Regions from separate parts of the Bacillus swezeyi genome, predicted to be linked through region 2. Evidence: predicted binding sites of a transcription regulator. Region 2 holds the regulator's gene; each other region holds the start of a gene.
What was found. Region 2 encodes LexA, which represses DNA repair genes until DNA is damaged. Its sites were predicted from a motif close to CGAACATATGTTCG; they were not measured.
Positions count from the first base shown of each region.

Region 1: the regulator LexA is predicted to act here: its motif matches at 7,958-7,971, upstream of RBH91_RS07900 (YolD-like family protein).
Region 3: the regulator LexA is predicted to act here: its motif matches at 4,680-4,693, upstream of RBH91_RS22060 (DUF6434 domain-containing protein).

Region 1 covers NZ_CP133085.1:1,595,986-1,606,836, reverse strand. Annotated here, with positions in the region: gene RBH91_RS07940 (mandelate racemase/muconate lactonizing enzyme family protein) at 1-406, opposite strand, end outside; gene RBH91_RS07935 (S66 peptidase family protein) at 426-1,349, opposite strand; gene RBH91_RS07930 (peptide ABC transporter substrate-binding protein) at 1,439-3,061, opposite strand; gene RBH91_RS07925 (ABC transporter ATP-binding protein) at 3,092-4,090, opposite strand; gene RBH91_RS07920 (ABC transporter permease) at 4,094-5,056, opposite strand; gene RBH91_RS07915 (ABC transporter permease) at 5,062-5,988, opposite strand; gene RBH91_RS07910 (M55 family metallopeptidase) at 6,005-6,829, opposite strand; gene proG (pyrroline-5-carboxylate reductase ProG) at 7,017-7,796, opposite strand; gene RBH91_RS07900 (YolD-like family protein) at 8,001-8,369, shown strand; gene RBH91_RS07895 (helix-turn-helix domain-containing protein) at 8,394-8,639, opposite strand; gene RBH91_RS07890 (hypothetical protein) at 9,238-9,750, shown strand; gene RBH91_RS07885 (hypothetical protein) at 9,770-9,964, shown strand; gene RBH91_RS07880 (peptidoglycan recognition protein family protein) at 10,001-10,851, opposite strand, start outside.
Region 2 covers NZ_CP133085.1:2,141,953-2,152,803, reverse strand. Annotated here, with positions in the region: gene RBH91_RS10830 (cytochrome c biogenesis protein CcdA) at 1-28, opposite strand, end outside; gene RBH91_RS10825 (aspartyl-phosphate phosphatase Spo0E family protein) at 272-436, shown strand; gene RBH91_RS10820 (YneF family protein) at 519-737, opposite strand; gene sirA (sporulation inhibitor of replication protein SirA) at 822-1,262, opposite strand; gene tkt (transketolase) at 1,431-3,434, opposite strand; gene RBH91_RS10805 (DUF896 domain-containing protein) at 3,607-3,837, opposite strand; gene RBH91_RS10800 (YneB family resolvase-like protein) at 3,873-4,547, opposite strand; gene yneA (cell division suppressor protein YneA) at 4,567-4,878, opposite strand; gene lexA (transcriptional repressor LexA) at 5,035-5,658, shown strand; partial or broken gene RBH91_RS10785 (IS1595 family transposase) at 6,023-7,051, opposite strand; gene RBH91_RS10780 (NucA/NucB deoxyribonuclease domain-containing protein) at 7,308-7,736, opposite strand; gene blaOXA (class D beta-lactamase) at 7,858-8,673, opposite strand; gene RBH91_RS10770 (peptidase G2 autoproteolytic cleavage domain-containing protein) at 8,768-10,851, opposite strand, start outside.
Region 3 covers NZ_CP133085.1:4,422,928-4,433,778, forward strand. Annotated here, with positions in the region: gene RBH91_RS22040 (iron-containing alcohol dehydrogenase family protein) at 1-595, opposite strand, end outside; gene RBH91_RS22045 (MtnX-like HAD-IB family phosphatase) at 595-1,245, opposite strand; partial or broken gene RBH91_RS22750 (DUF3052 domain-containing protein) at 1,391-1,788, opposite strand; gene RBH91_RS22050 (iron-hydroxamate ABC transporter substrate-binding protein) at 2,008-2,979, shown strand; partial or broken gene RBH91_RS22755 (AraC family transcriptional regulator) at 3,590-3,904, shown strand; partial or broken gene RBH91_RS22055 (IS1595 family transposase) at 3,902-4,076, shown strand; gene RBH91_RS22060 (DUF6434 domain-containing protein) at 4,073-4,645, opposite strand; gene RBH91_RS22065 (VOC family protein) at 4,831-5,205, shown strand; gene RBH91_RS22070 (FeoB-associated Cys-rich membrane protein) at 5,221-5,379, opposite strand; gene feoB (ferrous iron transport protein B) at 5,396-7,408, opposite strand; gene RBH91_RS22080 (FeoA family protein) at 7,405-7,632, opposite strand; gene RBH91_RS22085 (acyltransferase family protein) at 7,801-8,886, opposite strand; gene RBH91_RS22090 (FtsX-like permease family protein) at 9,047-10,851, opposite strand, start outside.

The DNA.
Region 1 (10,851 bases), 550 kb from region 2:
CGGTAAAGTCCGTCTCAATTTCCCGCCTGTAACCTCCTAAAAATTGATACAAGGGCAGCCCGCACATCTGCGCTAAACAATCGTAAACGGCCATTTCTACGGCTGCCTTTGCGCTTGTATTGCCGATCATCAGCTTTTCGATGTCATGAAAAATCGCTTCCGCCCTTAATAAACTGCGGCCGATCAGCGCCGGGGCGAGCACCTCTTTGATCGCACCTTCGATACTGTCAAGGGTTTCACCGGTGATGACGGCGGTCGGGGGCGCTTCCCCCCAGCCCGCCGCCGCGTTCTCAGCCGACATTTTGACAATGACGGCCTCTAGTGTATGTACAGTTCTAAGCGCGGTTTTAAAAGGTTTTTTCAATGGAACAGCGATACGGTATGTGTTGATATCGGTAATTTTCATGCCGACCTCCTTTTATGTTTCAAGAAATACCCGGTTCGATCGTCAGCTGTTTTTGATCGGCATCCAATACGGCTTCCGCTCCGAGCGGCACAGCGATGTTCGGTGATGAATGGCCGATTTTAAAGCCCGACAGCGACGGCTTTCCCTCAGAAACGATGTAGTCTTGGAAAATGTCTTGCAGTGTCAGTGATTCTTCGCGTTTTTTCGGTGTGCAATTGTGGAAATCACAAACCAGAATCCCGGCCGCCTCAGAAAATTTCCCGGCCATTTTCAGATGATTAAGCATCCGGTCAATTCGGTAAGGCTCCTCATCGACATCTTCAATCAATAACAGCTTCCCTCTTGCATCAATTTCAAACGGCGTACCGAGCGTTGTCACCAGGAGGGCGAGATTTCCGCCGGTCAGCTCCCCTTTCGCTTTTCCTTCCACAACCGTCTCTAAAGGCGTGATCTCATCTGTAAGGGTGAGCGTCATCTGTTGAAACAGCTGCTGAAAAGAGTATTTTGTCAGCGGGTGGACATCATCCCGTCCGATATCAGAGCTGAGCATTGGTCCGTGAAAGGTGATGAGACCGGCGTTCTGCCGGATGGCTGTATGTAAAAACGTAATATCTGAGTAGCCCCAGAATATTTTCGGGTTGTTTTTCAGCATCCGATAATCGATTTGCTGGGCGATTCTTGCCGTGCCATATCCTCCGCACGCGCAGATCACCGCTTTAATAGAAGGATCTTCAAACATATCATGCAAATCGCGCAGACGGTCTTCATCCTTTCCGGCCAAATAGCCGTGTTTTTTTGCAGCGGCACGGCCCATTTTGACATGGAGCCCCAGATCTTTTAAAAACCGGACGGCTGCATCAAGCTTCCCGGGATCAGGCGGACTGGCGGGTGCGATCACTCCGACCGCATCTCCTCTTTTTAATCCTTGAGGCGCAATTTTCAACACAGATTACCCCCTTTTGTGAAAAATCCGCCCGGCTCTTGTGCTAAAAGGTGCACAGAAGACCACAGGCGGACAAGGTTTCTTGCAGATTATTGCTTCTCGGCCCATTTCAGCTCGATATAGCCGACCGGGTGGCGGATAATGCCTTTTACATTCTCCTTTTCCAAATGGACTTGATTATAGAAGTGGATCGGAATGATCGGCATTCCGGCAAATAACAGCTTTTCAGCCTGATGCATCAGCTCATGCCGTTTTTCTTCATCAGCTTCATTTTTTGCCGCATTGATCAGCCGATCATACTCTTTGCTGCTCCACCCGGTTCTGTTCATCGAATTATCGGTTTGAAAGCTTTCCAGAAAGTTGATTGGGTCTGCGTAATCCGGCAGAAAAGAACTTTGGGAAAATTGAAATTTCAGCGCCTTTTGCTGTTCAAGAAATGTGTTCCACTCCATATTTGCGAGTTTCACATTGACGTCAAGCGTACTTTTCAGCTTTTGCTGAATCGCTTCTGCCATTTTTTTATGCTCAGGCTTTGTGCTGTATGTCAATGTAACCGCAGGAAGCTTTTGATAATTTTCTTCCTTCATGCCTTTTTCCAACAGTTTTTTCGCTTCATCTGCATCGTATTTAACCAAATCGCCGCCTTCCTCGCGAAAGTCCTTGCCGTTCGGCCCCTTCATCCCGGGAGAAACAAAGCCATGCGCCGCTTTTTCCCCGTTTTTCGTGACATAATCAACGATTTCCTCCTGGTCAACGGCCATCGCGAACGCTGTTCTGATCTTTTCATTTTGGAACGGCTCCATATTGACATTGAACCTGTAAAAATAAATCCCTGCCTGCTCGAAGACTTTCACCTGATCAGAGCCCATCAGCTTCTCGCTCATTTCTGCCGGTACATAGGATGTATCAAGCTCATTCGACTGGAACATTTGATAGTCGGTATTTCTGTCATCGACCATCGCCCATGTGACTTGATCAAGCTTTACAGTATCCTGATCCCAATACGTATCGCTTTTTTCCATTGTCAGGCTTTCATCATGCTTCCACTCTGTCAGCTTAAACGGTCCGTTCCCGACAAAAGTCTCGGCTTCCTCATGCCATTTTGGATTTTCTTCGGCGACTTTTTGATTGACAGGAAAGAACGCCGGATTGGCCACAATGTTTAAAAACGCTTTTTGCGGGCTTGTCAATGTGACTTTAAGTGTTTTGTCATCCAATGCTTCAACTTTCACATCATCTTTTGTGCCTTTTCCGCTGTTAAACGCTTCACCGCCCTCGATAACATAGCCTAAAAACGCGGCGGACGAACCTGTTTTCGGATCAAGCAGCCGCTTCCACGCATATTCAAAATCACCCGCTGTCAACGGGTCTTCATTGGACCATTTCGCTTGCTCGCGAATTGTAAAAGTATATGTTTTCCCATCTTCAGAAATGTCCCATTTTTCCGCTGACGCCGCCAGAGGCTCATGGTCTGCGCCAAGCCTTGTCAATCCCTCCATCAAGTTGTTGAGCGCCTGCCATGACACATTATTAAAGCCGATTGGCGGATCGAATGAAGTCGGTTCATTTTCATTATTCAGCCTCAGTATTTGTTCTTTTTCTGCTTCTTTCCCCTTCTTTTCCGCTTCCTGTCCAGCCTGTTCATTTGCCGTGCATCCGAACAGCATCACGAAAAGCACCGCGATGACCAAAGTACGCCACAACCTTTTCATCAAATCCCCCCATTTCATATGATCCAACACTTATATCGATAATACAGTCCGCTTTGCCCGATCATCCTGAAGCCAACAGCACACATCATGCCCCGCTGAGACTTCCGTTTTCACAGGGTACAGCCTTTCACACACCTCCATTACAAATGAACAGCGGGCTGTAAACGGACAGCCTGCGGGAGGTGAAAACAAATCCGGCGGCGTCCCGTCAATCGGGACAAGCTCCGCTTCTTCAAGATCAAGCCTTGGAACGGATTTCAGCAGCCCCTTTGTGTACGGATGCTGAGGATGATAAAAAATGTCTTTCCGCGGTCCCGCCTCCGCGATTTTTCCGGCGTACATCACCGCGATTCTGTCGGCCGTCTGTGCGACGACCCCTAAATCATGGGTAATTAAAATAATCGAGACTCCGGTTTTTCGCTGAATATCCTTAAACAGCTCAAGGATCTGCGCTTGAATGGTGACATCAAGCGCTGTTGTCGGTTCGTCGGCAATCAGGACCTCCGGTTCGCAGATCAGCGCCATCGCAATAACGATCCGCTGTCTCATCCCGCCGCTGAATTGATGCGGATACTGCCTCAAACGCTCTCTCGGATTCGGGATGCCGACGAGCTCAAGCATGGAAAGCACGGCTTTTTCCGCCGCATCCTTGGAGATCGTCCGATGCTCCAGCAGCGCTTCTCTCAGCTGATCGCCGACGGTTAAGGTCGGATTCAGCGCAGTCATCGGATCTTGAAAAATCATCGAGATCTCGGCGCCGCGGATCGACCTCATCTCCTTTTCAGTCAAATGGCGCAAATCCTTTCCTTTAAAGCGGATCGAACCGTCTGTAATGGTTGCGGAAAACTTCGGAAGCAGCTTCATGATAGTTTGTGAAGTCACGCTTTTTCCGCAGCCTGACTCGCCGACAATCGCAAATGTTTCCCCTTCATATAAATCAAAACTGACGCCGCGGACGGCTTTAACGGTCCCTCCGTATGTCGCAAATGAAACATGCAGATTCTCGACTTCCAGTACTTTTTTTCGCAAACATCATGACCTCCTCAGCTTTGGATCTAACGCATCCTGCAGACCGTCTCCAAGAACGTTAAAGGCGAACATCGTTAATGAAATAAAGAAAGCTGGAAAAAACAGCCGCCACCAGTGCCCTGACAAAATAACGGGCAAACCGTCGTTCGCCATCACGCCCCAGCTGGCAAAGGGGGCTTGAATCCCCAAGCCAAGGAAGCTCAAAAAGGCTTCGGCAAATATGGCTGACGGCACTGTCAGCGTCATCTGGACGATGATCGCTCCCATCATGTTCGGAAGCAGATTGCGTCTGATCATCCGCCCTGTATTGGCACCGAAGGTTTGGGAAGCGAGAACATGTTCGTCATGCTTTACTTTTAAAACCTGCCCCCTGACGATGCGCGCCATGCCGACCCACCCGGTGACCGTCAGCGCAACGATAATCGTTCCCAGTCCGGGACCCATCAGCACCATGAGAAGGATAACGACCAATAAGTATGGAAGTCCGTGCAAGACTTCGATGATCCGCATCATGACATGATCGGTTTTGCCGCCTTTATAGCCGGCAATGCCGCCATAGAGAACACCGATTGCAAAATCGATCAAAGCTGCCATCACGCCGACAAAAAGAGAAATCCTTGCCCCATACCACGTTCTTGTAAAAACATCGCGGCCAAGCTCGTCCGTTCCGAACCAATGCTGCGGGGACGGCGGCAGGTTTTGCTGGGAGAGCGTCTGCTGTGTGACGCTGTGGGGAGAAAAAATCGGACCGAGTACCGCCATGGCGAAGAGGAAGATCAAAATGCTTAAACCGGCCATCGCCAGCCTGTTCTTTCGTAAAATCCGCCAGGCATTCTGCCAGTATGAAAGGCTTGGCCTTACAACAGATTCGCTTTCACCCCTTTCCTGCTTCTTAGGCGAAAACCATTCATTCGGGATATGCCCGCCCGGCGGTGTGTCATTTTCCGTACGAACTGGGAGGCTCATATATCTCACCCTTTCTTATGCAGTTTAATGCGCGGATCTAGGATTCCGTAGGCCATATCGACTAAAAATAGCATAACGATGAGGATGATGCTGTAAAAGACGGTGGTCCCCATGATGACGGGATAATCGCGGGAATTGATGCTTTCAACAAAATATTTTCCCATTCCGGGAATGGCGAAGATTTTTTCAATGACGAAGCTTCCCGTTAAAATGGAAGCGGTAAGTGTCCCGAGAATCGTGATAATGGGCATCATCGCGTTTTTCAGCGCATGCTTCATGACGATTTTAAATGGAGAAAGCCCCTTTGCCCGCGCCGTCCGGATATAATCCTGGCTCAGCACTTCAATCATGCTGGAGCGGGTCAGCCGCGCGATAATCGCCATCGGTCCCATCGCCAAAGCGGCTGTCGGGAGCACCATATGCATCGGGCTCGTCCATGTCGAAGGCGGGAAGATGTTCCAGTTGACGGCAAACTGCTGAATGAGCAGAGTGGCCATAATGAAGTTCGGAACCGAAATGCCGAGCACCGCTATTGTCATCGCCAAATAATCGATGATGCCATTTTGGCGGAGAGCTGCGAAAATGCCGAGGGCTATTCCCGAAAAAACCGCGAGCACAAGCGCTGTCATCCCCAATTCAAATGAGACGGGAAAACCTCTTGACAACATATCGTTCACGCTTTGTGAAGGCTGTTTAATCGACGGGCCGAAATCGAAAGCAATGATCGATTTCAAATAAATCAAATATTGCACAAAGAGAGGCTCATCTAAATGATAATAAGCCTCAAGGTTTCGCTGAACCGCTTCATTGGTGTTTCGCTCCTCATTAAAAGGAGAGCCCGGAATCACTTTCATCATCACAAAGGTCAATGTCGTAATCACTAAAATGGTCACAAGCATCGAGAAAAACCGCTTCATGATGTAACCCGCCATTTTTCATCACACCTTCCTAGGAAAATGTCGTCCGCATCGCAAGTTCTGTCATGACAAGCATCGCTTGGTAGGCTTCCAATATGTCTTTTGCTTGATAGCGGACAATCGTCGTTCCCGGTTTGATTTCAGTGCCCGGCATGAGATTCGCCCACTCCGCCTGGCCGTAGTTGGCAAATTCGATGCTCAGCACAGGTCTGTCCGGCGGTGTGAGCGGTCTGACCTTGTCCCTGTTTTGAATCGCATAAGCCGTCCGTTCCTTTAAAAGCCGCCCCGCTTTTTCCGGTGTCAGACATTTGACCGCCGATCGGGAAATCGTTTCTTTGACGGCTGCCGTCGTGACGTGCGGAATCAGCTCCTCCGCTTCTGCCGCCGCCTGACAGTCGCCGGCAACCATGATGACCGGAACGCCGTAATACCCGGCAACATAAGCGTTAAAACCCAGCTCTCCGACGGCTTGACCGTTTATGTAAAAATGTCTGACACCGAAAATCATGCTATGCGACATCACACCTCTCATCGACGCTCTCGCATGATAACCGAGAAAAACCGCTCCCCCATATGTATCATCAAGCCCCTGAACCATCGAAAACGGCTTGACATCCCCTGAAATCAGCTGTGCTTCCGGGTGGAGACGCTCTATTAAAAGATTGTTCATTTTTGAATGGCTGTCATTGACAAGCACTTCCGAACAGCCGCTTTTAAATGCTTCTTCAATCACATAATTGGCCTCATCCGTCATGATCACCCGGCCCCGCTCATAATTGAGCTTGCTCGAATCGACAAACGTATCATCAGGAAGCCCGGAAATCCCCTCCATATCAACTGACATATACAGTTTCATAGAACCCCCCCTTATGAAAAAACATCTCAAATTTTTTATTATTTTAAGAATATTCTAACAAATTATATTAGAATTTTAATAGGATTGCAATAACTCTTGGGAAATTTAGAAAATAAAGATAAGGATGGAAATGTAAAGAAATTTGTCGAGCGCACAAAAAAGGCTGCCCGGCCAGGCAGCCTCATGTCTAAGGCCGGACAGCTTCTTTTATTTCTGCGTACTTCTTCCCCGTACGTGCAAACAGCTCATCAAAAACCCCGGGCATGGCATTTTGAATGACCTCCGCTCCTTCGGCAGTGATGCCTCCTTTTGTCGCCACCCTTTGCAGCGTTTCTTCAAAAGTCATTTGCTTTTCCAATAAAAGTTTTCCCGTGCCAAGTAAAGAATGAATCAAGAATTCAAACGCTTCTTCTTTCGTCAGGCTGCTGTTTCTGACTGCGGATTGAGCGAATTCTTCAAATATCGCGGCGATAAAACCCGGGGACGAACTTGTTAAATTGCTCGCGGCATCAATATCACTCTCACAGATGTTTTTCACTTTGCTGAAAGCGGAGAGGTATCCTTCAAGCCGCTTCTTGCTGTCTTCCGCAACCCGTTCGCTATGTACGACAAGTGAAATGCCGATGTCCGTTTCAGATGTCAATGTCGGGATGTATCTCGTTATTTGCCGGTTTGTCCATGCGTGAAGCCGGTCAAGCGTCATTCCCGCGGCGATCGAAACAACGTGCGCATTTTCCTGAAGAAAGGGATTAATTTTCGCGAGCGTTTCTTTTACCGCCATAGGCGGAACACAGATGAAGATGAGCACGCATTGTTTTGCAAGTTCCTCAGGCGATTGAAAGGAAACGTTTGGATAACGTTTTCTTAAAGTTTCCGTTTTTTCTCCGTTTGTCCTGGTGCTGACCAGCACCATTTCGTCAGCGATTTTTTCTTGTTCAAGGAGTTTGTCCGCAATCATGCGAGCCATGTTTCAAGTGGTTTTCGCGGTTTTTCATCCCCTTTCGTTCCCTGCTTTTTTCTCGTGTTCATGTTATTTTTTTATTGTTTTAAGTTGCCGTTATTCGCCCTTGAACGGAACTTTCGTTATCTTCGTGTTATTTTTTTATACATAACATACCACTTGAAAATAGAACAAACGTTCCTATATAATCATCTCTAGGAGATGAACACCATGAGAGACGACAACCTTAAAGATCGAGGCACAATCAAATGGACAGCTATGATGCTGCCGGAGCATGTCAGCCTGCTCCGCGAATTAGAAAGCAATCACAACAGAGTAAAAAAGCCGGTGCTTGACCTGGCTCAAATAGAAGATATGGAAATGATCATAAGCGAAGCCATGGAATTTAATAAAACGGTGCAATTCGCCGTATTTAAACCGCTGCCCTTTTTAAATGGAGCAGAAACAGGGGAGATCATTTATATAGAAGGAAAAATCCATTACATAAACCAGCAGCGCAAGCTTTTCCATGTAATGGATTCAAAAGGAGACACCAATTTCATTAAATTTGAGGATGTTGTTGGTGTAGAAATGAAGTAAGCCCTTCGTTCAGCTAGAAGGGCTTTACTCATCATACGGCCGGTATTTTTCCCGGCCGGCTTCAAGTTCTTTTTTCTTTTCCTCAACATCAGAACGGAGAAACAGACTAGTCCCGCTCATTTTTTTTACAGGAATAAGCTTTCCGCCACTAATCAGCTGACTCATTCGTGAACGATTCACCTCAAGCAGTTCAGCCGCCTCTTTGGTGGTCAGGACTTCACGCCTGATGAAGTCCTCGACCTCCTGACGGCTTTTTAAATGATATTCCATGATCTTATCTGCTCCTTACATCCTTAATGATCGTGAAGATGGTCACGGCCAACACAATAACCATGATGACCGTTGTGAAAGTGCTTGTCCATAATTCCCGCAGCCCAATAGCAGCCACGCTTAATAAAATCATGGAAAAAATGTATGTTTGTCTTCTCTTCATATTATATGCTAGACTGGTTATAATTATATTAGGAAGCGAGCGAGCCACCGCTTCGCTTCCCCACTTGCTAGTCCTTCTTATTATTCTTCTTTGCATCCGATGATTGCTGTGCAATCCAGGCGATGGAAGCAACATAGAAGATAATTTGAAGGACTTTTATCATGTTGTCTAGCATTTCCTCACCTCCTTACACTCTTATTATACAATACCTATAAACAATTGTATAGAGGTTTTGTATAAAAAAATGCCCCCTTTTAAAAAAAGAGGGTTTTTAGTCAATATGTCACTTTCGAGTTCATATGAACACAACTAAAGAATCTCTGGTGTTCAAAATCCCCGGTCCCTTATTACCATTTTTATTATAACTGTGGAAAATTATGTTATGTGGTGGTATGCTCTTATTGATTCACATATAAGTGGAAGGAGAATAATATAATGAACAGTGTAGTGGGGAGTTTTAAGGGCTGGTTCATGATTGTTTTGGGGTTGAGTTTAATTTTAGGCTTTGCATCAATTTTTGGCACTCCGCAAGCTCAAGCTGCACAGGTAAATAGTGATTATCAAGATAAAAAAGCAGCTGAACAGTTGGCATTAGCTTTTTATGAAGCATCTACCTTTGACAAAGATACAAATAAGTACAGTTTTGATGTTGAAAAGGCTACTGCATCAGGAATTACATTGGCTGATGCTGTCCAAATGAAAAACTATTTAGAATCTTTGTCACCAGAACAAGCCAAGGAGACTCATGATCAACAAATAAGCGCAATTAAAGAAATGAAAAACAATCTAACAGTTTTACCTATTATTGCGTGGGCTCTTAAAATTCTAGCCGGTGCTGGGTTAGCTTGGTTAGGTAAAAAACTTTTAGATATGGGTTCATATGAGTTCTGTAAAAGATGGGGAAATTACAACGGAACTACAAAGTATATTTGTAAATTTATAGGATAACATCTAGGAGTGATCTACAGTGAAAGAATGGTTTATTTATGTGTTTATTGCGACATTGATTTCAATGTTCATTCAAACCGGATTAGATAAAGTTGGATTGCTGAACCTAAACAATATGTGGGCTGATTTCATAAGTTGGCTCGTTATTTTCTTTGTTGTCTATGTTTTAATCGATTTGGCTGGAAGGGCTTTAATCGGCTCCAAAAATAGTTAACCCCCCTCGTTAATAAGAGAGGGGTTTTTTATTTCTTCAATTCAATAATGCTTCAAGTTTCGCTTTCGTCTTCGGTCCGTAAATGCCATCAGCAGACAGCCCGTGCATCAGCTGGAACCGTTTGACCGCATCCGCTGTGTCTGGGCCGTAATAGCCATCAATCCCGTGATTCTTGGCCTTTTTGTTCGGGTAGAAATAAAGAGCAGCCAGCGCCTCCTGAATCTGCCGGACGGCTGTTCCTTTCATCATAGGTTTTTTTACTTTATAGATGCCGTCCGGCAGCTTGTAAGATTTTTTACCGCTTGAAGATGACTTTTTCTTTTTCGCCTCAATGGCTTGCAATGCTTTTTCTGTTGCTGGTCCGTAAATGCCATCTGTCGCAATTCCAGCTTTCTTTTGAAGAGAAAGGATAGCCTGTTTAGTTTCATCCCCATAATGGCCGTCTGCTCCGAATTTAGGAAGTTTGAAGCCTGCTTTTATTAAACGTTTTTGCAGCGCTTTTACTTTCGATCCTGTCGAACCTTTTTTCAGAATAGTCCCAGTCGATTTGCTCGGCTGGCTCGTGGATGCCGTTTCTTTCGATACCGTTTTATTTCCAAGCAGGTTATCGACTTTTTTCCGGAATGCCGCCAGCTGGCTTGAATCTCTCACCCACGGTGCCGGACAGTTTTTGTTTGTCACATCGTAATGACGAACGATTTTGTCAGTTGACAGCCCGTAGCGCTTGCACAGATCGGCGACCAATTCAGCGGCATTCTGAACAGTTTCACTGTGAATCTTGCCGTTTTTTTCGACGCACATTTCAACACCGATAGCCTTTGTGTTGGCATTCGGCTTTAAAAAGCTGACATAGCAGCGATTTCTGTCATGTGCATGGTATGCGACTT
Region 2 (10,851 bases):
AAGCCAGAACATAATTAATATCTGTCATTCTCTTTCTCCCTTCTATTTCTTGGAATGATATGAAATAAAATCATTGGTTATGACAATGACATTTCAATTTCCTTACATATCACCAAAAAACATGTTCATTTCCCGAATTTCTCTATATAATCAATTTTGGCCATTTACCCTTATCACCTTCAGAATTGAAAAGAAACCTATATATGGATATAATAGCATTTAGTAGGCAACAAAAAGATGATTTTTACAGAAGAAAGGATCAATTCCTGTGATGAAAGAAAACCTGCTTCATGAAATTGAGGAAAAAAGAAAAGAGCTGCTGAAAATCGTCATGACAAACGGCATGACTTCCCATATTACTATACAGCACAGCCAGCAGCTAGATATCCTTCTCTTGGAATACCAAAAACGATCTCTCGGCAGCAACACACAATAATCATAGATCAAAATAAAAAACCCAGAAAAATGGGTTTTTTATTTTATAACCATGTTCCTTCTATGTCATAATCGCATTCGTATTATTTCGTTTGATTTTCCATGGCTTTCATCATTTGATTGATTTTCTTTTGGGATGGTTTCATACCCATCTGCATCATCATCATGCGCAGCATTTGTTCATTAATTGGCGGATTCTTTTTCAAATAGTTCATCATATATTTACGAGCAATAAAAAATCCGAGTGCAACACCTGCGAGCAATGCTAAAACGCCCACTAGGATGACAACCCATAAATCCATGTAATTTCCTCCTTCATGTTGTCTCGTATAAAGTTTACTAAACCAAATGCTATTATACAACATTTACAGTCCAAATTCTTTTTTTTATACAAAATTTCTTTCTTTCACAGGATTCAGCCAGCCGTATCGTTCCATGCTAAAGTCCATTGCTAGAAAACACGGACTCACTTTCCGCAACACTTCAAAGAAAACGGTTTCTGCATCAAATTGGCCGTTAGCTAAAATTTCAATATAGCGATCTTTCATAATGAACGAAGCGCTCCCCTTTGGAACGAGCAATCTGTAAATACAGTCAACCTGTGTATAATCTTCCCGGCTCAGGTTCATTTTCAGCCTCTTATGTATATGGGAAACCGGTATCGGCTTTGTAATATATTCGATTTGTCTGGCAGCTAATTGAGATTGTTTATTTTCGGGGCTTGTCCAATGGTAATCATAAAAAAGCTTGTACATGACAGATTCTCTTCCAAAATAGTGACTGGCAAATTCCTCTTCTATCAGATACGTATAATAATGGCGTTCCATCACTGTCTAATCCCCCTTAGTATTGCGATTCTGATGAATATATGCTTTCTATTATACAAAAGGAGATTAGAAATAATTGTCTGATGATGATAAAAGAAGCGACTAATTTTGTCGAAACAAAAGAAAAGAGAATGATTCGGAGATCATTCTCTTTCCCATGCGATGTCATTATTGATTTAAAAGCTTTTTCACGCGGTCTGCAACATTCGCTGGAGTGAAGCCGTATTCCTTCAAAATCGTTTCCCCAGGAGCGGATGCGCCGAATTGGTCAATGGCGAGAATATCGCCTTCAGTACCTGTATATCTGTCCCATCCGAGCGGCGATCCCATTTCAATTGCAAGACGTTTCGTCACATCAGAAGGAAGGACAGCGTTTTTATACTCAGCTGACTGCTTCTCAAAGCGGTCCCAAGACGGCACGCTGACAACTGATACATCAATGCCTTCTTTCAGCAGTTCGCTTTGTGCGTCAATCGCAAGTCCGACCTCTGAGCCGCTTGCAAGCAGAATGGCAGCTGGCTTTTCATTTTGACTCTTAGACACGACATAAGCTCCTTTTTCAACACCTTCATATGCCGTTTCGGCAGACTGGTCGATCGTCGGCAAGTTTTGACGAGTAAGGACAAGCGCAGTCGGCTGGTTGTCTGATTGAAGTGCAAGCTTCCATGCCGCAGCTGTTTCGTTTCCGTCAGCAGGTCTCATGACAGACAGATTTGGAAGGGCGCGGAGAGATGCAAGCTGTTCAATCGGTTCATGCGTCGGACCGTCTTCTCCCACTGCGATGCTGTCATGTGTAAATACATATGTGACCGGAAGCCCCATTAAAGCGGCAAGACGAATCGCAGGTCTCAAATAGTCTGAAAAGACGAAGAATGTTCCGGCAAACACCCGGAGACCGCCATGAAGAGCCATTCCGTTTAAAGCTGCACCCATGGCAAATTCGCGGACGCCGAACCAGATGTTTCTGCCGGCATAGTCTTTTGCTGAAAAATCGCCGCCGTTTTTGATCGCCGTCTTATTGGAACCAGCCAGATCGGCAGAGCCGCCAAAGAAAAACGGCACTTGTTTCGCGATTCCGTTCAGCACTTCTCCGGAAGATGCGCGTGAAGCCAGGCTGCTTCCTTTCTCATAAACAGGAATTTCCTTTTCCCAGTCAGCAGGAAGCTCTCCTTTGATGCCCAATTCAAGTTGTTCTGCAAGCTCCGGGTGAGCTTTTTTGTATGCGGAGAACAGTTCATTCCATTCCTGTTCCTTGCGCTTGCCAGCCTCTTTCACCGTTTCGTTGAAGTGATCGTATACTTCAGAAGGAACATGGAAATCTTCTTCATATGTCCACTCATACGCTTCTTTTGTCAGCTCAGCCTCTTCTGCACCGAGAGGAGCGCCGTGAACGCCTGAAGTTCCCGCACGGTTTGGAGATCCGAAACCGATCGTTGTTTTCACTTCAATTAATGTCGGCTGGTTTTCATTCTGCTTCGCTTTTTCAAGCGCTGCTGTAATTTCAGTGATGTTATTCCCGTCTTCTACATAGAGCACTTCCCAGTTCATTGCTTCAAAGCGCTGCTTCACGTTTTCAGAGAAAGAGCGGTCTAAATCTCCGTCAAGGGAAATATCATTGGAATCATAAAGCACGATTAAACGGCCGAGGTTTAGGTGGCCTGCAAGTGAAGCCGCTTCCGATGAGATTCCTTCCATTAAATCCCCGTCACCGCAAATACTGTATGTATAATGGTCAACGACACGATATTCGCTGCGATTGTAAGTTTCTGCAAGATGGCGTTCTGCAAGCGCCATTCCGACAGCCATTCCGATTCCTTGACCGAGCGGGCCTGTCGTCGCATCAACGCCAGGAGTATGTCCGAATTCAGGATGACCTGGTGTTTTGCTGCCCCATTGGCGGAAATTCTTTAGATCTTCCATCGATACATCATACCCGCTTAAATGAAGCATGCTGTACAGCAGCATTGAACCATGTCCGGCAGATAACACAAATCGGTCTCTGTTAAACCAGCTTGGGTTTTCAGGGTTTACATTCATCATTTTTGTCCAAAGCGAATAAGCCATCGGAGCAGCCCCCATCGGCATGCCTGGGTGGCCGGATTTTGCCTTTTCAATGGCGTCTATGGATAGTGTCCGTATCGTTGCGACAGATTTTAATTCAATCGTTTTCATTTTTATCCCCTTCCTGTATGTACTCTACTTTCTTATCATAAATCTACCCATCAGTTTTCACAACCATTTCAGCTCAGAAAGCGTCTGAAAAATGGTGGTTGATCTCGTTATGCTCCTTTTATTTCAATATTATACACAAAAAGGGAATACGATATTGACGTATTCCCTAAAATTAATGAAGGCGGCGGTTTTTTTCCTTTTTGAGCTTTTCCGGCGTCACATCATTGCCTTCCGGATCTACGATTGTCACATTTTTCAGCGTGTTTTTCATAGATGCGCGGACACCATTCAAATATTCCTGGCGCAGCTTCTGCTGTTCTGCTTTTTCTTCCTCCGTCAAAGAGCCGGTTTTTGATTTTTTCGCAAGCTCATTGATTCTGGCTATTTTTTCTTTGGAAATCATAATATGCTCCTTTGATTTGTTTATCATTCATACTACTAAATTCGCTCTCGTTTGACAACAAATGAATCCGGCTGGCTGCTCTTATACTCCTGATAGCGGCGGTGTACGGTAGCTTTCGATATGCTGTAGCCAAAGCCCCTTAAAACGGCTGCAATCTCTGCAAACGTCAGCTTGTTTTCCCTGAGCCGAATGATTTCTGAAAGCGGGGCTTCAATCCGCTCCCTCCCGTTTCCTTCATGTTGGTTTTTTAGATTCCTTTCCGGGCGGTAGCCGTTTTCGACCGCTTTCTTCATCCCTCTTTTAATCTTAAGATTATGTATTTTCCGCTGGTATTCTTCCACGATGCCGACGATTTCCAAAACCATTGAGTCGGCCTCGGAAAGTTCCAGCTGTCCCCTGTGTGCGAGTGTATAAATTCGAACCCCTTCTTTATATAAGCAGTGAAGGAGGGCTATTTTGGCGTTTCCTCTTCCAAGCCTTGTATCATCCTGGATCAATACAGCATCCACTTCTGATCTTTTTATTTCATCAAGCAAATCGAATACACCGTCCCGGTCCATTTCATATCCGCTCGCCTGTTCGGAAATGACTTTTACAACGGTCATGCCGTGTTCGGCTGCAAGTGATGCAAGCTCCTCTTCCTGCCGTTTTAAGGAGGTTTCCTGCTGCTCCTTCGTCGTGCTCACCCTGGTGTATATAATCGCGTTCATGGAAATCCCCTCATCCTTCTTACTCTACTTCTGCAAGCTGATATCGGTCAGAATGCTGCTTTGTTACCGGCAGAATCAGAACATCGCCGGGTTTGATGACAGATGTCGGCAGATCGTTTTTGTCGGCAACCCACTCAATGAATTTTTGCTTGTCAGCGGACTTGCCGCCCTCGATGTGGTCGGCAATCTCCCATAAAGTATCTCCTTCTTGAACTTCTATTTTAACATATTGCTTGCTTTCCTCCATCTTTCCGGCAAAAGACAAAAACAGAACACAGAAGCTGATCACAGCAGTAAACAGACTGACGAAAATCAATGATTCCCTATTCAAATCTATCACCCCAAACAGAATATTTGTTCGCTTTTTGTGCTTTCAGTATACATACGAACAAATGTTTCTGTCAATTGTTTTTTTCGAACCTATGTTTGTACTTCGAGGAAAAACATGCTATAATCTACCTAAAATCGACGTTTTGAGGTGCAGATCATGACGAAGCTATCAAAAAGACAACTTGATATATTGCGTTTCATTAAAGAAGAAGTGAAGCGCAAAGGCTACCCGCCTTCCGTCAGGGAAATCGGCGAAGCGGTCGGCCTGGCATCAAGTTCTACCGTACACGGCCACTTGGCAAGACTTGAGACAAAGGGGCTGATCAGAAGAGACCCGACGAAGCCGAGAGCGATCGAAATCCTGGATACCGAAGAAGAGATTCACATTCCGAAAAACCAGGTTGTCAACGTTCCCGTCATTGGAAAGGTAACGGCCGGGATGCCGATTACTGCCGTCGAAAATATCGAGGAGTACTTTCCGCTCCCTGACCGCCTGGCTCCGCCGGATGAACATGTTTTCATGCTCGAGATTATGGGGGAAAGCATGATTGATGCAGGGATACTGGATAAAGATTATGTAATTGTAAAGCAGCAGAGTACCGCAATCAATGGAGATATCGTCGTGGCCATGACCGAAGATGACGAAGCGACAGTCAAGCGGTTTTTCAAAGAAGAGACCCATATCCGCCTCCAGCCGGAAAATCCGACGATGGAGCCCATTATCCTGCAGAATGTGATCATTCTCGGCAAGGTGATCGGCGTTTTCCGAACCGTTCATTAATCATGGGGCTTACTCAGAACCGCCGGGAAACCGGCGGCTTTTTTTGATCAAAGCTATGTTAACTAATAATGTTGATTTTAAATATATAGCAGGATTTTTATGAAAAACCCTGCTATAACTACAACATTTAACTAATTATGTTCAACTATTGTGATTTGTTCCTGTTTTTATATTCATAAATATCCTGAATATTAAGTAAGAAAATCCAGAAAACCCTAATATCCCTATTAAAATCATTAGAGGGAATTGGTCTGAGAATATCATCCCTAAAACAAACAACATAAAACAAACCAACGCTCCTATAAGGTGAAATATTATATTTTTTTTATCCAAAGTGGTACCATCTCTTTTCTCGCTTGTTATTTTATAATTCATACGTTCTCAAAGAATAATAAGTTTTATTAATCGGAATTAAACAACAATCTACAAGCATTTAGTAGTAGATGCATTATCATTTCGATGACTAACAATATCTAAGAATTGAAACCAACTCAAATAATGGTCAAGGTATTTTGTTGCCACACCATTAAATCGTTGTATCCAACCTTCTAAACGACTGTGGTAATTATTAACATTTTGGATGTGATAAAGACCCTTGACACGCTCCGTTCTATCCGATTTAAACCGATAATGTTCTAATCCTTTGCTTTTGGCATAGGCAGAAAAAACCCTCCAGCGCAAAGCGTGTTGTCAAAAGTTAATTTAGAGCCAATAGCCTTATCTAATTGAGATTTGACAATCCGGCCTTTTCCAAGCACCCCGGAATAAGCGGCTTTTTGGCAGTCTCTTGCGATTAAAACACAAACTTGTTCGTGGCTAATACCACGAAACTTAGATGAACCTCCACGCTTACGAGGTTTGCGTCCTTCTATGTTTCTTTTACCTTTTTCAGAGTAAAGGAAATATGTTTTATCCATCTCTACAATCCCTGAAAATGTATCAAAGTCCATTTGTTTAATAGCAGACAATACTTTGTGTCTCCAATAAAATAGAGTGACATAATGAACATTACCAATAAGGTCTGCTGATTTTCGAAGAGAATAACCTTCTAACATACATTTAATGAAGTCTAACCATCTATCTGGCTTATGAGTACGGTATAGCGTAGTAGACATTACATCAGTAAATGTCTTTTTGCAATTTTTACAAGGTATCGTTGGCGTTCAACTTCTTTTAGTCCCATTTTCACTTTATACTTACCGAAACGCACAACTTGCTTAGAAGAGCAACGTACACAATTATAGCCATTTTTATTTTTCCGTTCTGTTACTTCTTGAAAAACAGGTCCACTGTTTGAAAAGGATGATAGAGAATTGATAAAGAATTCTTTTAAGCGGTGTTGTTCTGCTGAATTTAACTTTTTAATTTCTTCAATCAGTTCTCTTAACGTCATTATAATCCCTCCAAACAGATGTCTTTTATCATAATATAGAATATTTGTTTGTTTTTATCAAAAAACAACATAGTTGATTAACATAGCATTGATCAAAAAAATCAGGTTCGAGACCATGCCCATTGTTTGGGTGGCGAACCTGAAAAAGAGGAATTCATAATATGCTTACACACTTATTATCTCTAACTTTACAGTTACTGTCAACAAAAAAGTTTCCTAAGGGAAAAAAAATTAAAGCAATACATTTTTTTTGCTTTCACTGAACAATAAACAAAATTTTTGTTCCATCGGCATATCCGCTCAGCCTGCTGCCGACCCAGGAGCCTGCCCCCCGGTTATCTGTTGAAGCGACATATCTCACTGATGCCCCCTTTCCTCCTTCCTCACACATCGCCATCGGCCATTCATCACGATCATATCCCGGTTTCGTCGGAATCCCTTTTAAAGACTCCTGGCGCCGCTTATCCGCTCCTTCTCTTTCGATTGTACAGACATCGGAATGACCGGCTTTAATGGCATCGCTGATATGCGCCCCTGTTTGAGGATAGCGTGATTTCGGGAAATACAAAACATCATCATATCTTGCAGCTCCTTTTGCATGCTGCGTTGACGATGCAGCACCTCCAGAAAGCCCTGGCAGCACAGCCGCAATAAGCAGTAATCGAATCGTCCATCTCTTCAACATAAAAAAACTCCCTTAACCTGGTTTTATCACCAGGTTAAGGGAGGATTGTTTACGCTTTTCGGTTTTTTTGTGTAAAAGACGTTTAGATTGTGTAAAAGATCGACATTTCATCTCAACATTTTTATTCGTCTATTAATCGGTATTTCTTTAATATGCTGTGCGTAATGGCTTTTGCATTTGAACCTATGCCATTTATGTTTGTGGCGAATACATAAGTTCTGCCGCCGTTTTTAATGACCCCTGTAAACCAGCCCAGCTTCATATCGGACAGCCTTGTGCCTGTTTTGCCGTAAAGTATGTAGCTGTCTGTTTCTTCTTGAATCATCATCCGCTTTACCGTTTTCATCACGGACTTGTTAAATGGAAGCGATTCTTCATAAAGCTTTTCCATAAAATCCGCCTGTTCCAGCGGAGAAATTTTCAGCGTGCTGTCGAGCCAAAACTGATCGATTCCGCCGCTTATATCCTGGTTTCCGTAAGAAATCTTTCGAAGCCAATCTTCCATGTGCTCCCTGCCGATGTCTCTGGCCATCGCCTGATAATACCAAATGACGGATTCGCGCATCCCCGATCCCAGGGTATGATCACGGTTCCAAGAATCAAACTCCCTTACAATGCCGTCCCAGCGCTTGACATCATATTCGTCTCTGACTGCCCCCGTCTGCAATCCGATCAGCGCATTTGCCACTTTGAAAGTGGATTCAGGCGTCAGCCTTTTATAAGCCCTTTCTTTGTTATAGACAAAGGTTTGACCGTTTTTGATGTTTCGCAAAATAAACGTTCCGTCATATCCATTAAAATATTCTTTGACCTTTAGCTGTTTCATGTTGAGCTGTTCATCGGAAGAACGGGATGCGGTTTTTTTGGCATCGGCTTTAACAGTAAAAATGGCTCCGGTCAGAAGCAATGCGGAAAACATGTACATCAGCTTTTTCATTCGATCACTCCTTTGATTTTGTCATACATCTTCATTTTATGGATGAGCACTTCAAAATGGATATTTTTTCTTCTGACCATCTTTATGCCGCACGTTATTTGATTAAGGCGAGAGCGATTCCGTATCCTTTTTCAGGAGTGTAAGGAGCGGTTATTTTGATCACCTTCCAAGAACCTTCGGCTGCTTTTGTCCCTATGCCGTTAAGCGCTCCTAAATAATCTCCTTGACGCACTGTGCCGTCAATACGTACATAATGCCTGCCCAAAAGCCCGACTACATGCCATTCATCTCTGGCATCACGTGAAAGGTATCCGTCTTCCAAAGCCTTGTTATAGTCTGGATTTTGTTTCGGCAGGCGAATCAGCTCTCCTGTTTCGATATCGGTTACTTCCTCATAAATCAATCCGCCAAACTCGTTTGTCAAATAGCGGCTCTGCCAGGTGAAGCTAGATGCCCCCGAAACAAAAGCGGCTGTTTCCGATACAACCCCAAGCAAATCATCTCCGCTTTGTGCGGGGGCCATTTTTTCTCCTTTTAGGGCGACGATTGTGCCTGTATCGATCAACTGCCCGCTTTCACTTTCAAAATATTCTCCATAGCCGGTTAATGAAGAGGTTATTGCCCCCGCAAATGCTCCATTTCCATAGCGGGAGTCAAGAAGCCATTTGATTGACTGGTGACCTCCAGCCACTGTGTACGGCTCTTCCAGTGTAATGCTTTCAGAGGACAGAATCGTTCTGGAAACACTGTTGCCTGTAATATGGGAATTGTTTGAAGCTGTGATAAATGCACGGGAGCCCTCTGTGCTTGAACCGCCCGAAGCTCCGATGACCGCATTTCTTTCACCTTTTGCCGTAATATCTCCGGTTCCGGCAATGACGGCGCTTGTTTGATTAAAGGCAAAACCGGAGGTGGTTGCAATCTGGGCGCCGCCCTTTAAACTGACGGGCATCTGCTGATAGGTTTGACCTTTAATGGATGCAGCAGCACTGTACCCCTCCGCCAGAACCCCGATGATGACGGCCTGACTGTTCGGCGATTGGATGCCTGCCGTCCCGCCTTCTGTTATCATTGTTCCGTTCATAATATTGACGTAATAGAGTCCGCCTCCGATCGATATTCCTATAGGAGCGGAATGGTAAAAATCAAAGTTTGATATTTTGACATGATCGGTTTTATTTGCCCCTCCCGATAAATTAATATCGACACCGGCCTTTTTAAATCCGCGAATCTTAATCCCATTGATCGTAATGTTTTGACTTCGGTACTGCAATGCCACAACAGGATAGCCGCCATAGTCGTAATCCGGATTTCCGATCGCCGTGAATCCGCTTACATAAATATTCTTATAGGCTGAAACAACGAGCGCTCTCGGAGTAACATTCTCATACAGGGAATTGAAGACAGGCTCAACCGCTGTACAATCAATGAGCGTTACATCGTATGCTGTGGTGCTTTCCGGATCTGATGCCTGGTGGTGGCCGATATGCCGGAGGTCAAAAGCGCGGACATCCCGGTAGGATATGTGGCCGATAATATGGACGTTTTGGGAAGCCGGCCACATTTCGTGGGCTTTCACCTCCACCCCGCGAATGTTTCCGCTTGTCACGTTATTTAAAAGCCAGACATGCTTTGACCCATCATCAATCTCGATACCGTTGGAGTTGGACATGCCTTCGGCGTGCTCTGTGCCGCGCGGGTCTCCAGAATGGCAGTTTGAAATAAAGATGTATTCGCTGTAATGCGTAGTTATGCCGTCATCGCCCGCGCCATATGTGACACAGTTATCGATCCAGATATACTTGGAGCCGTCCTTTGTCCAGTCCGTATCAGGCAAATGATCATATGTCGGAGATGTGATATCAATTCCGTGAAGACCTGCATTGACGGCTTCAATATCTTTAATCCAGCCAAATTCGACTTTTGCAAACGTTAAGCAGCTGGAAAACTGTCCTCCAGGGTTTCTCACTCCGCATTGTCTGTCCGGATTCCAGTCTAAAGTCATCCCCTGGACAAAAATATTACGGTTTCCATTTTCATAATCATCATTCGTGATGACCCATTCATGTGCCGGGGTGTCCTCATGAAGTTTAATGATTGTGACACCTTTGCCTTGTCCGACAAGATATGTCCAAGACGGGAGCTTGATTCCTTGAACAAGATATTCGCCCGCCGGAA
Region 3 (10,851 bases), 2.2 Mb from region 2:
TGCTGAGCATAGATGCAAAAGCATTCACATCGCTGACTCCTTGCTGCTCTTCGAATTCCCAATCATAAAGGGCTGTAATATTGGACATCAAGTCACCGATGCCAGCTAAAATAAAACATTCCGGTGCCTTTTGAATGATATTCAAGTCAGCAATAATCCCGTATGGAACCCGCGCCGGAACCGTTGTTTTTTTACCCTCGACTTGAAGCGAACAATTGCTGCTCGCAAACCCGTCGTTGGATGCCGATGTCGGAATGCTGATGAACGGAGTTCGTTTGGAAAAGGCGATGTATTTTCCGCAATCAACGACATATCCCCCGCCCATGGCAATCATGACATCATAATTTCCGATTGAAAATGCTTTCTGAATCAGCTCCTGAATATCAAGGCTTGGAGCCAGTTTAACGGCTTCGACTTTGACCTTTTGAAAAGCAGCTTTTAATGAGTTTTCATACTGCTGATATGAAAACTCATCAAAAAACATCACGGCCTTGGCAAACTGGTGCTTTTCCAATATCGCCTCCAATCGGCCAAGCACGCCTTCACTAATATCCAAAACCGCGGGAATGGCTATACTTGTAACCTGTCGCGGCATTAGACGATCAGCCCTTTTTGTTTGAAATACCGTTCGATATCCTCGAATGTCTCAACTGCTACAAACGGCACATCCTGCTCACGCAATAAATCCTGGAGCGCGTCTTTTGCAAACGTAACATCCGCAAATTTCGCCGGATGGGAATCAGGCTCGCTGTCACCCGCAAAATAAATCATTTCATACTCTTCTTTCAGCTTCTGTATCACCTTTGATTTATCAATGCCATAGCGTTCAGAATAGTGCCAATGATTTTCATCAATTGTCATATGGACGTTGTCTTCTTTAAAAAAGCCTTTATTTGAATACACCTCAACATCTTTGATGCCATATTTCTTTAAAATATAATGAATATAATAATCTGTTCCTGCGCTTAAGATGAAAAAGTCGCCGCCATTTTCCTGGACATGCTGAATGAAGTCTGGTACATACTCATCAATCGGGATGGAATGGATGTCATCGATGATGGTTTGCTCGCTTTGATTGATTGAAGCAAAAACGGTGCCTAGAAACTCAATATCTTTTAATTCCTCTGCTTTCCATTTCTTAAACAATTCACGGCCTTCGGGAAAATATTTATTAATCACCATCCAGTAAAAATCCTGTTTGGAAATCGTTCCATCAAAGTCTGATACAAATGCCCATTTCTTCATGCTGCATACCTCTTTTCTATGGTATTTAAAAGATTAGATTCATTATACAGAAAGTTTGTGAAATATTGAACAAGATAATATTTCTTTTTTGTGTACTTTATTTCACAAGATGAACATTCTTGCCTGACTAAGAATCATAACATGTTTATGATTCTTTCTCCGTACTCTGTTTTCCTTTTTCCGTCACCGCAAATTTTCGTTTCATAGTCTTGATGTTTTCCGCCTTTCGACACCTTAAAGCAGACCAGTTGTCATCTATTGCGATTTGCCGGACAGGTTTATAGCCTTGATCTGCCAGCAGTCCGGCCGCCGTGTCACGGCTGCAGTCTGATTCCTTGTATACTTTAGACGATTTTTTCGGGCAGCAAAGCCAAAACAGTCCATCCTCGACCAGATGATGTTCCGCTTCTCTGGCTGATGCCTGCAGCTTTTCATTTGTTGCACCAAAAACTTGTACAAAATCATATGTGCCATCTCGGGACGATGATGTACGCCGCCTTGAAATGAAGCCATGATTTCACCATAGGACTCCGGCGCATGCATAATGAGCACGGGCTGTCCAAAGTCCTTAAACCGGATGTGCTTCTGCCATCTCTTATCCACCCTTTTGTGTTTATAGTAACAAATTATCCAATACAACAATAATCATACAAAGAAAAAAAGTGATAGACGAATGAGGACTTTTTCTGCTATATTTACATTGATAATGCGAATCATTATCAATTGAAAAGTTAGTATGCTTTCTATAATCAGGAGGGTCAAGTGAAAAAGAACTTATTTATTATAGGATGGGTTATGCTGTTATGTTTAGTGGTCAGTGCATGCGGCAGTGCGACGCAATCAAGTGATAATGGAAGCAATGAAAAAGCCGGCGAAGATGCGACAAGAACCTATAAATCGACGCGCGGAGATGTCGAAATTCCCGCACATCCAAAGCGTATCGTCACTGACTTCTATGCGGGTGAATTGTTTTCGGTCGGTGCAAACGTAGTCGGCTCAGGCTCATGGTCTTTCACCAATCCGTTTTTGAAGGATCAGATGAAAGATATAACCGATTTAGGCGACCCGATCAACGTCGAAAAGGTCATGAAACTGAAGCCTGATTTAATCGTCGTCATGAAAGATGACAATTACGACAAGCTGTCTAAAATCGCGCCAACCGTTGTTGTTCCTTATAACACGGCGAAAAACATTCAGGAAACGGTGAAGATGTTCGGCGATATTGCAGGCGCCAAAGAAGAAGCCGATCAATTCCTTGCTGACTTTGAAGAAAAATCAAAAGCCGCCCAGAAAAAAATCGCCAAAGCGGTCGACAAAAATGCCACATTCGGCATTTATGAAAACACAGATAAAGGAAAGCTTTGGGTGTTCAATGACAACGGCGGCCGCGGCGGACAAGCCGTTTATAACGCACTCGGCTTAAAAGCGCCTGAAAAGATTGAAAAAGACATCATCAGAACAGGCGAAATGAAAGAAATTTCTCTGGAAGTCTTGCCCGAGTATACTGCCGATTATATGTTCGTCACAGATTATAACCCGAACGGTGACAGCAAAACACTCGACAAGCTGAAAGAGTCTTCCATTTGGAAAAACCTTGACGCCGTCAAAAACAACCGTGTCTTCATCAATGATTTTGACACGTTCTATCCGTACGACCCGATCTCTGTCAGCAAGCAAGTTGATTTGATTACGGAGATGCTGGTGAAACGTGAGAAGGAGATTCAGAAAAAATAGAGGCTGGAATCTTGATTTCCGGCCTTTTTTAATGTTTTCTTGCCTGCATGTTTGATCGTTTCACAGCAAAATTGAAGGTGAAGAAGAAAGGAATGAAGAATAGGATAAACATCAATATTTGAAACAATAACTCCTTTAAATGAAAAGGATATGAAATGTCTTGAAACAGAAAAGATAATGCCCTCCAAACGATAAAGGCTGGCAGCACCGTCTTTAAGCGAAGCACCATATTCCTTAATATCCTTTACTCGCCATTCTAAAAGAATAATAGCCGCTTCCGATCATCAATAGAAATCATCAGAATGGTACTCGGTATTTCATATGCATAGGAGTGAAAGAAGAACCACAAATCCCATTTTTTGCTCCAGCTGAGCCGTTCTCTCTTCTTTCATCATTTCCCCTCTTTTCTTACAGTATTTTGAGCCTGTTCATTTCCACTGTTTTCCATTTATTCCGAATAGAAATATATGAACAATAAATACAGGTGAAAACAAATGATATCATTATAACCAGCATGAGATATCAGCTTGACTCCGCTTCAATAAAAATTCCCTCTGCCTCCGTTCCACGTGAAACAAGATTACTTTTTCAGGAGAAATGAAAATGGAAGGCACAAAGCAAACAATATTGGTGGGAAGGCGACGGACAGCTTTCGATTAAAACATTTTCAAACGGAAAGGCGTTTTATCGGACACATAACGGTTTTTTTGCAGTTGAAGAAGATCGATTTCTGCTTCTTAATAAAGGGCATTATACGATTTCGATCGAAGAACAAACCAAAGTCGAGTCTTTCTGTATCTTTTTTAAAGACGGTTTTGCAGGTGAGGTGAAGCATTCTTTGATTGAATCCGCCGATCAGCTTCTTTCAGACCCATACAACAGTCAACCTTCTTTCCACTTCTATGAAAAAACATATCCAAGTAACCGTATAGCCGCTAAAGGATGGATGGAACGCTTTCCAACTAAATACTTGGACAACTTTTCGTTGGCTTGAATTAGGCAAACAAATAGCATTTGATGAACGAGTCAAACAAATGCTTGTTTCTGCCTGTCGAAAGTCAAATCACACCACAGTAGAAATGTTGAGAAGTGCTTAACTAATATTAGACGTATATTTATTGCTTCCAGGAAGTTTCTTGATTTCATTCCAGGCTTCAATCGCTTCTTCACGACTTTTTCCTTGATTTTTCGGGTCAGCAAAAAAGTCACGTATGAATTGATTATATTCAAATTGAGGTGCAATGTTTTTCTTGTACGAAGGGTCTTTCTTTCGTTCTTCTTCCTCATACCAAGCATCCACTACATCACGATATGTTTTTCCGACATTGTTTTTAAAATAGTTTTGGATATAGGTGGAAAAATGAAATTTTGGGATAACTGACTTAAAAAATGCTCTTACATTTTGGCTACAACGATGGTTTTTTGTAATAACTGTATCAAGACTTAAATCTACTTGAGGTTGCATCTTCTTATTCGCTTTAGATTTTCTGGTAGGTTTTTTTATCTCCCCTGTCCGAAGAAATGTTTCAACCCTATTGGAAATCTCTATTTTAGAACCAGAAGCACTTATTCCATTTTCTCTACAAAAGGATTGTAATTCTTCCTTTAACCAGTAGTAATCTTTAAAACTTTCTACACTTATATCTTTAGTTAGACTAGGTCTCATAAATTAAACCTCCATATTTAACTATCCCTATTATAGAACAATTGTTCTTATAAAGCGAAATATAACTATAATCAAAAACAACAAAGTTTACGAAAACAGCCTTCGGAAAAAAGTGATATTGGATAAGAAATGCTAAAGAAAAATGGATATGATGAAGTTAAAGACAAGCAAGGGAGAGATGGTCGATGAGAATCCAAAAGGTTGGACAAATCGGGGTGCCTGTTCAAGATTTGGACCGGGCGGCGAGATTTTATCAAGATGTATTGAGCCTGTCCCTTTTATTTCGGACAGACGGCATGGCTTTCTTTGAATGCATTGGACTTCGCCTTCTGCTAAGCCTTCCGGAAAAAGACGAATTTGCCCACTCCAGTTCTATCATCTATTTTCAAGTTGAAGATTTGGCAGGATCATATGAAAAATTGACGGGTAAAGGCGTCTCCTTCCTCGGTAAGCCGCATATTGTGGCCAAAATGGAGCAAACGGAAACGTGGATGGCATTTTTTAAAGATACCGAAGAAAATACCCACGCTTTGATGAGTGAAGTGTTAATATCAAAATGAAAACAGCTGATCACTTCAGCTGTTTTTCATTTTCCCATCATCACAAGCGGATGGACAGGAACGATTCAATTCACAGGCGGCGCATTTACCTTTCCGGCTTCTTTTAACAAGCTTAAAAAGCGTCCATGCCGCATATCCGAAGATAAGCGCCCCGATCGTAATATTAAAAAGCATGCTGCCACATCCTTCCTTATGAAAATCCAAGCAGTCTGCCGCCCTGATAAATCAGGAACGCGATGGCATAAGCAATCACCAAGCCGTAAGCAATGGACAAGAACATCCATTTTTTCGAGTTCGTTTCTTTTTTAATCACGGCTACTGTCGCCAAGCAAGGAACATATAAAAGAACAAAAGCCATGAATCCATAAGCGGCCAGCGGTGTAAATTGTTGTGCCATCATGCCTTGCAGCTGGGCTTCAGGCACAAAATAGATAATGCTCATTGAGGCGACGACGACTTCTTTTGCAAGAAAGCCCGTTAACAGCGACGCGGCTGCCTGCCATGTACCAAACCCCAGCGGCATCAGCAATGGAGCAAGCACACCGCCAATCATCGCCAAAAAGCTGTCATCCATCTCAACACCCGTTCCGCCCGGTCCCGTATAGGATAAGAGCCAAATGAGGACAGACCCGCCAAAAATATAGGTCCCGGCTTTGCGGACGAATCCTTTTCCTTTTTCCCATGTCGAGCGCCATAATGTGCGGGCTTGAGGCAAACGGTACGGCGGCAGCTCGATGACAAAGAATGATGTTTCTTCTTTCAGCTTTGACGATGATAAAAATTTGGCCAGCGCCAATGCCGCCGCGATTCCAAGAACATATAAGGAAAGAACGACTAAAGCCTGATGCGCCGCAAAAAAGGCCCCTGCAAACAAAGCGTAGACCGGCAGTCTTGCCGAGCAAGACATAAAAGGTGTCAGCATAATCGTCAGCAGCCTTTCCTTTGGCTGTTCAACGGTTCTGGCTGCCATGACGCCGGGGACATTGCATCCAAAACCGATGATTAACGGAATAAATGCTTTACCATTTAAACCGATCGCCTCCATCAGACGATCCATCACCATCGCGACCCGCGCCATATAGCCGGAATCTTCAAGCAGTGATATAAAGAAAAATAAAATAAAAATCTGCGGCACAAATACTAAAACACCGCCCACACCGGCAATGATGCCATCGAGAATCAACGCTTCGATAAACGGGCTGGCTCCCATCGCGGTCAATCCTGAAGCCGTCCACTCCGTCAAGGGGCCGCCGATAAATCCGTCAAGCGCATCAGACAACGGAACGCCGAGCCAGTCAAATGTCAGCATAAACATGAGATACATAAATGCCAGAAATATCGGAATTCCCAGTACTTTATGCGTCACAACGGCATCAACACGCTCAGTTAACGTCTGCTTGCGATCTTGTGGAAATTGAACAGAAGACGATGCCACATCATCGATGTACTGTTCCCTGACATTGTAAATATGCTGATGCAGAGATTTCGCTATGTTTTCTCGGATGAGGCGTTCTTCAGCCGTCTGGCAAATCTCTTGTAATCTTGCTTGCTCAACCGTTGATTCCAGCTGTTCCTTCATTTTTGAGTTGCCTTCTAAATATTGAAGGGCCATCCAGCGCTTTTGTACGCCGGGACGATCCGGTATGATGGAGGCCAGCTCGCTTATCGCCTGCTCCAATATGCTGCCATAGTCCATCCTCAACGGCTTTTGCCGTTTCTCTTTCTGTGATAACAGATGACGGCTGAGTTCATCACACCCTTTGCCGCTGCGGGCTACAATGGGGATGACGGAAACGCCCAGTGCTTCCGACATGGCCTCGTGGTCAATGAAAATGCCGCGCTGCTTGGCCACATCTGTCATATTTAATCCGATCGTCAGCGGATGTCCGAATTCAAGCAGCTGCACCGTTAAATGAAGATTCCGCTTTAACTGTGAAGCATCTACGATATTTAACACTTCTGTAAACGATTCTTTTAATAAAAAATCGGTGACAACCCCTTCATCACGCGATAGAGGACTCAATGTATAAACCCCCGGCAGGTCGATCATCATTCCTTGTTTATGGCGGAGCATGCCCACTTTTTTCTCTACGGTTACACCGCTCCAGTTTCCCACATATTCATAGGAGCCTGTTAACGCATTAAATAATGAGGTTTTTCCCGTATTCGGATTTCCGAAAAGTGCAATTTCCTGGCGGGTCATAGCTTTTCAATCCTTATTTGTTTCGCATCATGCAGCCGTATACTGACGCACTGCCCGCCTGTTTCAAACATGCACGGACCGCCAAACGGCAGCTTTCGCTTCACACAAATTTCCGCGTCCTCTTTCATGCCGAGATGAATGAGCCTCCGCTGTACCAATTCATTCACTTCTGAAAAATCTATGATTTTTGCTTTCTCTTTTTGTCTTAAATCTGCTAAAACCATCGTCGATGCCTCCACATCTGAAAATGAGAATCGTTATCATACTATGATTATAGGTAACAAGTCACCTTTTAATAGAACTGACATGTGTCAAAATGAGAACAATTTAAACAAAAAAGCGAAACATCAGGCCGGGATTTCCGCCGAGCTGATGTTTCGCTTTCGTCTATTTTAGCCTGCATGGTGGTGGGCTTTTGGCTCTGGTCTCTTCTGCTTCGGCTGATAAATTTTCCCGACAAACATATAGCCGTATTTAAGCTTATTGGCGGCCCAAGAAACGACAATCGCACCGCCCGTACAAACGAAGAAAAGCAGCACAACGGCCGGCACTGTACTGATGCTGTCGATATCGCTTAATATGACCATTCCGATAATCAGAAAGAAAGCATGCAGCAAATAAATAGAGAAAGAATAGTTGCTGATAAACATGATCAGTTTTGGAACGGACTTCAGCTTGGAAAACAGATGGAAGCATAAGAAAATGATGCTTGTCGAGTAAAACAAGATATCCGGCCGTTTGGAAGAAATCGCTAGACTTTGGCTGAAGTAGGATATCGCAACAATAGAGACGGCCGACACGATAGCGGCTGCATAAACCTTATAGCGGTGCTTATCCAATAGCGCCAAAAAGCGCTTATAGTCTTTCCCGCAATAATATGCCAAACAAAAATAGAAAAGCCAGCCGGGAAACGGCACCCACGAAAATGGAAACGGCGCCTGCTCATGTACGACGGGCGGATTCACAAACGTAAAATAGCTTAAATAAGCGGCTGTGACCAGAAAAGATATGGAAAGCACCCATTTTGGCGATGCTTTTTGCAAAAAAGAATGGAAGCACATATGCAAGAGATAAAACTGAAAGATCACGAGGATAAAATAGCCGATGAAATTCCCCAAAAAAATGTTGGCCAACAGCTTGTTTAAAATAGCGGCTGCATGAAACTGCTGCATCATCAGGCCTGCCGTTAAAAAGGCATCCAGAACAGCAATAAATAGAAAAGGTATGAATATCGTTTTCAATCTCTTTTTCAAAAAGCCTTCCGGAACACCGCCGGAGTATGCGTGTGCCAGCAAAAATTCGGAAATAAAAATAAACGCCGGGGTGCTGAACATCAGGAGGGTCCGGAAAGACTCAATCACGCGAACCGCATCACCAAGCAATTCCCCCCGTATGACAAGGACCATGGATATCGCATGAAGTAAAACAACGCTCAAGCAGGAGATACAGCGAATCACGAAAATTTCTTTCACTTGCACAACTACCACTCCTCTTTCGAATTTGAAATAATTTCAAATTAACATAATCATCCAAATAGAGGAAGAGGCAAAGTACTTAGGTATGTTTATGCATTTTCCACTTGCGGCCTGTTTGAATCAACACTATAAAAAAAGATTAGACGGCTGTCTAATCTTTCGGCTAAATCGCCGCTTTAATCTGTTTTGTATAGTAGAAACGAACAATGAAAAAGTAGAACAACTGGATCGAAAAGAATATGCCGAGCACCATTGCAGATTCCTTAAAAAGGTCATACTGAAACGCATGTGACAATGCCGTCAGCGCCACCGCTCCATGAACGAGGGCGACAAGGATCGGTGCAAAGAAAAGAAGCCCGATTTGTCTGCTCAGTACTTTTTTCAGTTCACGGTCTGTCAAGCCCATCTTGGCAATTGATTGGAATTTCTGCTTATCATCTTCCAAATCAGCATATAGGCGAAAATACAGAAAGCTTCCTGCTGATACGAAAAAGACGACTCCGATAAATAATCCTATGAATAAAATGGGGCCGTATCCCCTATTGAGGTTATAAACTTCATAATCTACAGCAAAGAACTGAAAAGGCTCGAGTTTTTCTGTCAGCTTTTCTCCGGCTTCAATTACATGCTTATCATTTTTGTCTTGAGCCTGCCATGCATAGAACCATGTTTCGATTTTTGGTTTTTTCAGCTGTTCATAGTCGCTGTCTGTCACAACATAATAAAAGCCTGTTTCAGGCAATGCTTTTGATTGGATGACTTGATCAGCATGAATTTTCTTGCCTGATGCAAGGGTGATCGGCTGCTTGAGCAGCTCTTTTCCTTCGCGGTCCGTTCGTCCGTCAAAATCGACTGCTGCGGCTTTTCCTTCAGCAAGCTTGATTTTCTCCGCACCGATCAAAGCGGCGAACCGGTTATAATCCGATTGTTTGGCAATCAGCTCATTCTCGCCGTTGATGTCGAAATACTTGAGTACCGTTTCGGCTTTTTCAGTTTTAATGTTTTTTTCTTTCAATGTTTCATTAATGAAAGCTACATCTTTTTCGGTGTTTTTGTTATCTTCCCCAGAGCTATAAGTGAATGTATGGGGATTCATATTTTTTGTCCCGCCGGTCAAAAGCGTTTGAAAACCGTATAAAGTCCCGATCGCGCTGAACGCTACGGTAGATATGATCGCCACCATAAAAAACGTACGGGCATTGTCTTTCATTCGGTAAGAAAGGTCGGAAAATAATATCATATTCGTTTTTCGCCAAAACAGGTTTTTCCGTTTTTTGAGCCGGCGAATGACATAAACACTTAGTTGCGTAAACAGCAAATATGTTCCGAGAATGACGACAATTGTCACCGGCAGCATCGCTATAAAAACGCCGTTTCCCTTTGCAGACAATGCAGCATAATAGCCTGATGCAAGCAATACAGCCGCAAGCAGCGTCAGCAGGATGGACGCCTTCGGCTCTCCTTTTGATTTCTTATTCCCTTTTAACAAATTGATCAGCTTCTCACTGCGAAGCACAAACGAAACGAGGAAAGATATAAATAAGAACAGAGCAGTAAAAGAAACAAATGTCACGGCCATCGCCATCAGCGGAAAATAAAAATCGAGCTTATTTCCAATAATCAGGACATTTTCGGCGGCAAGCAAAATCAATTTCGCAAATACCAATCCAAGCACAATGCCTCCGATCGTCGCGAAAAACCCGATCACCATATTTTCAAGAAACACCATCATGCGGATTTGGCGCATGGACATTCCCTGGATCATTAATACGCCGAATTCTTTTTTTCTTGATTGAAGGAACGAACTCATCGAGTACAATACAAAGAAGAAAGAAAAGACAAAGATAATGCCCCCGGCCACATAAAGGCCCCCGTTGGCTTTCTGCCCATAACCGGAACTAAAGGAATCACCGCCCAAAGCCGGATGGAAAGCAAAAATCGCAAATGTAAAAAACACCATCACTGTAA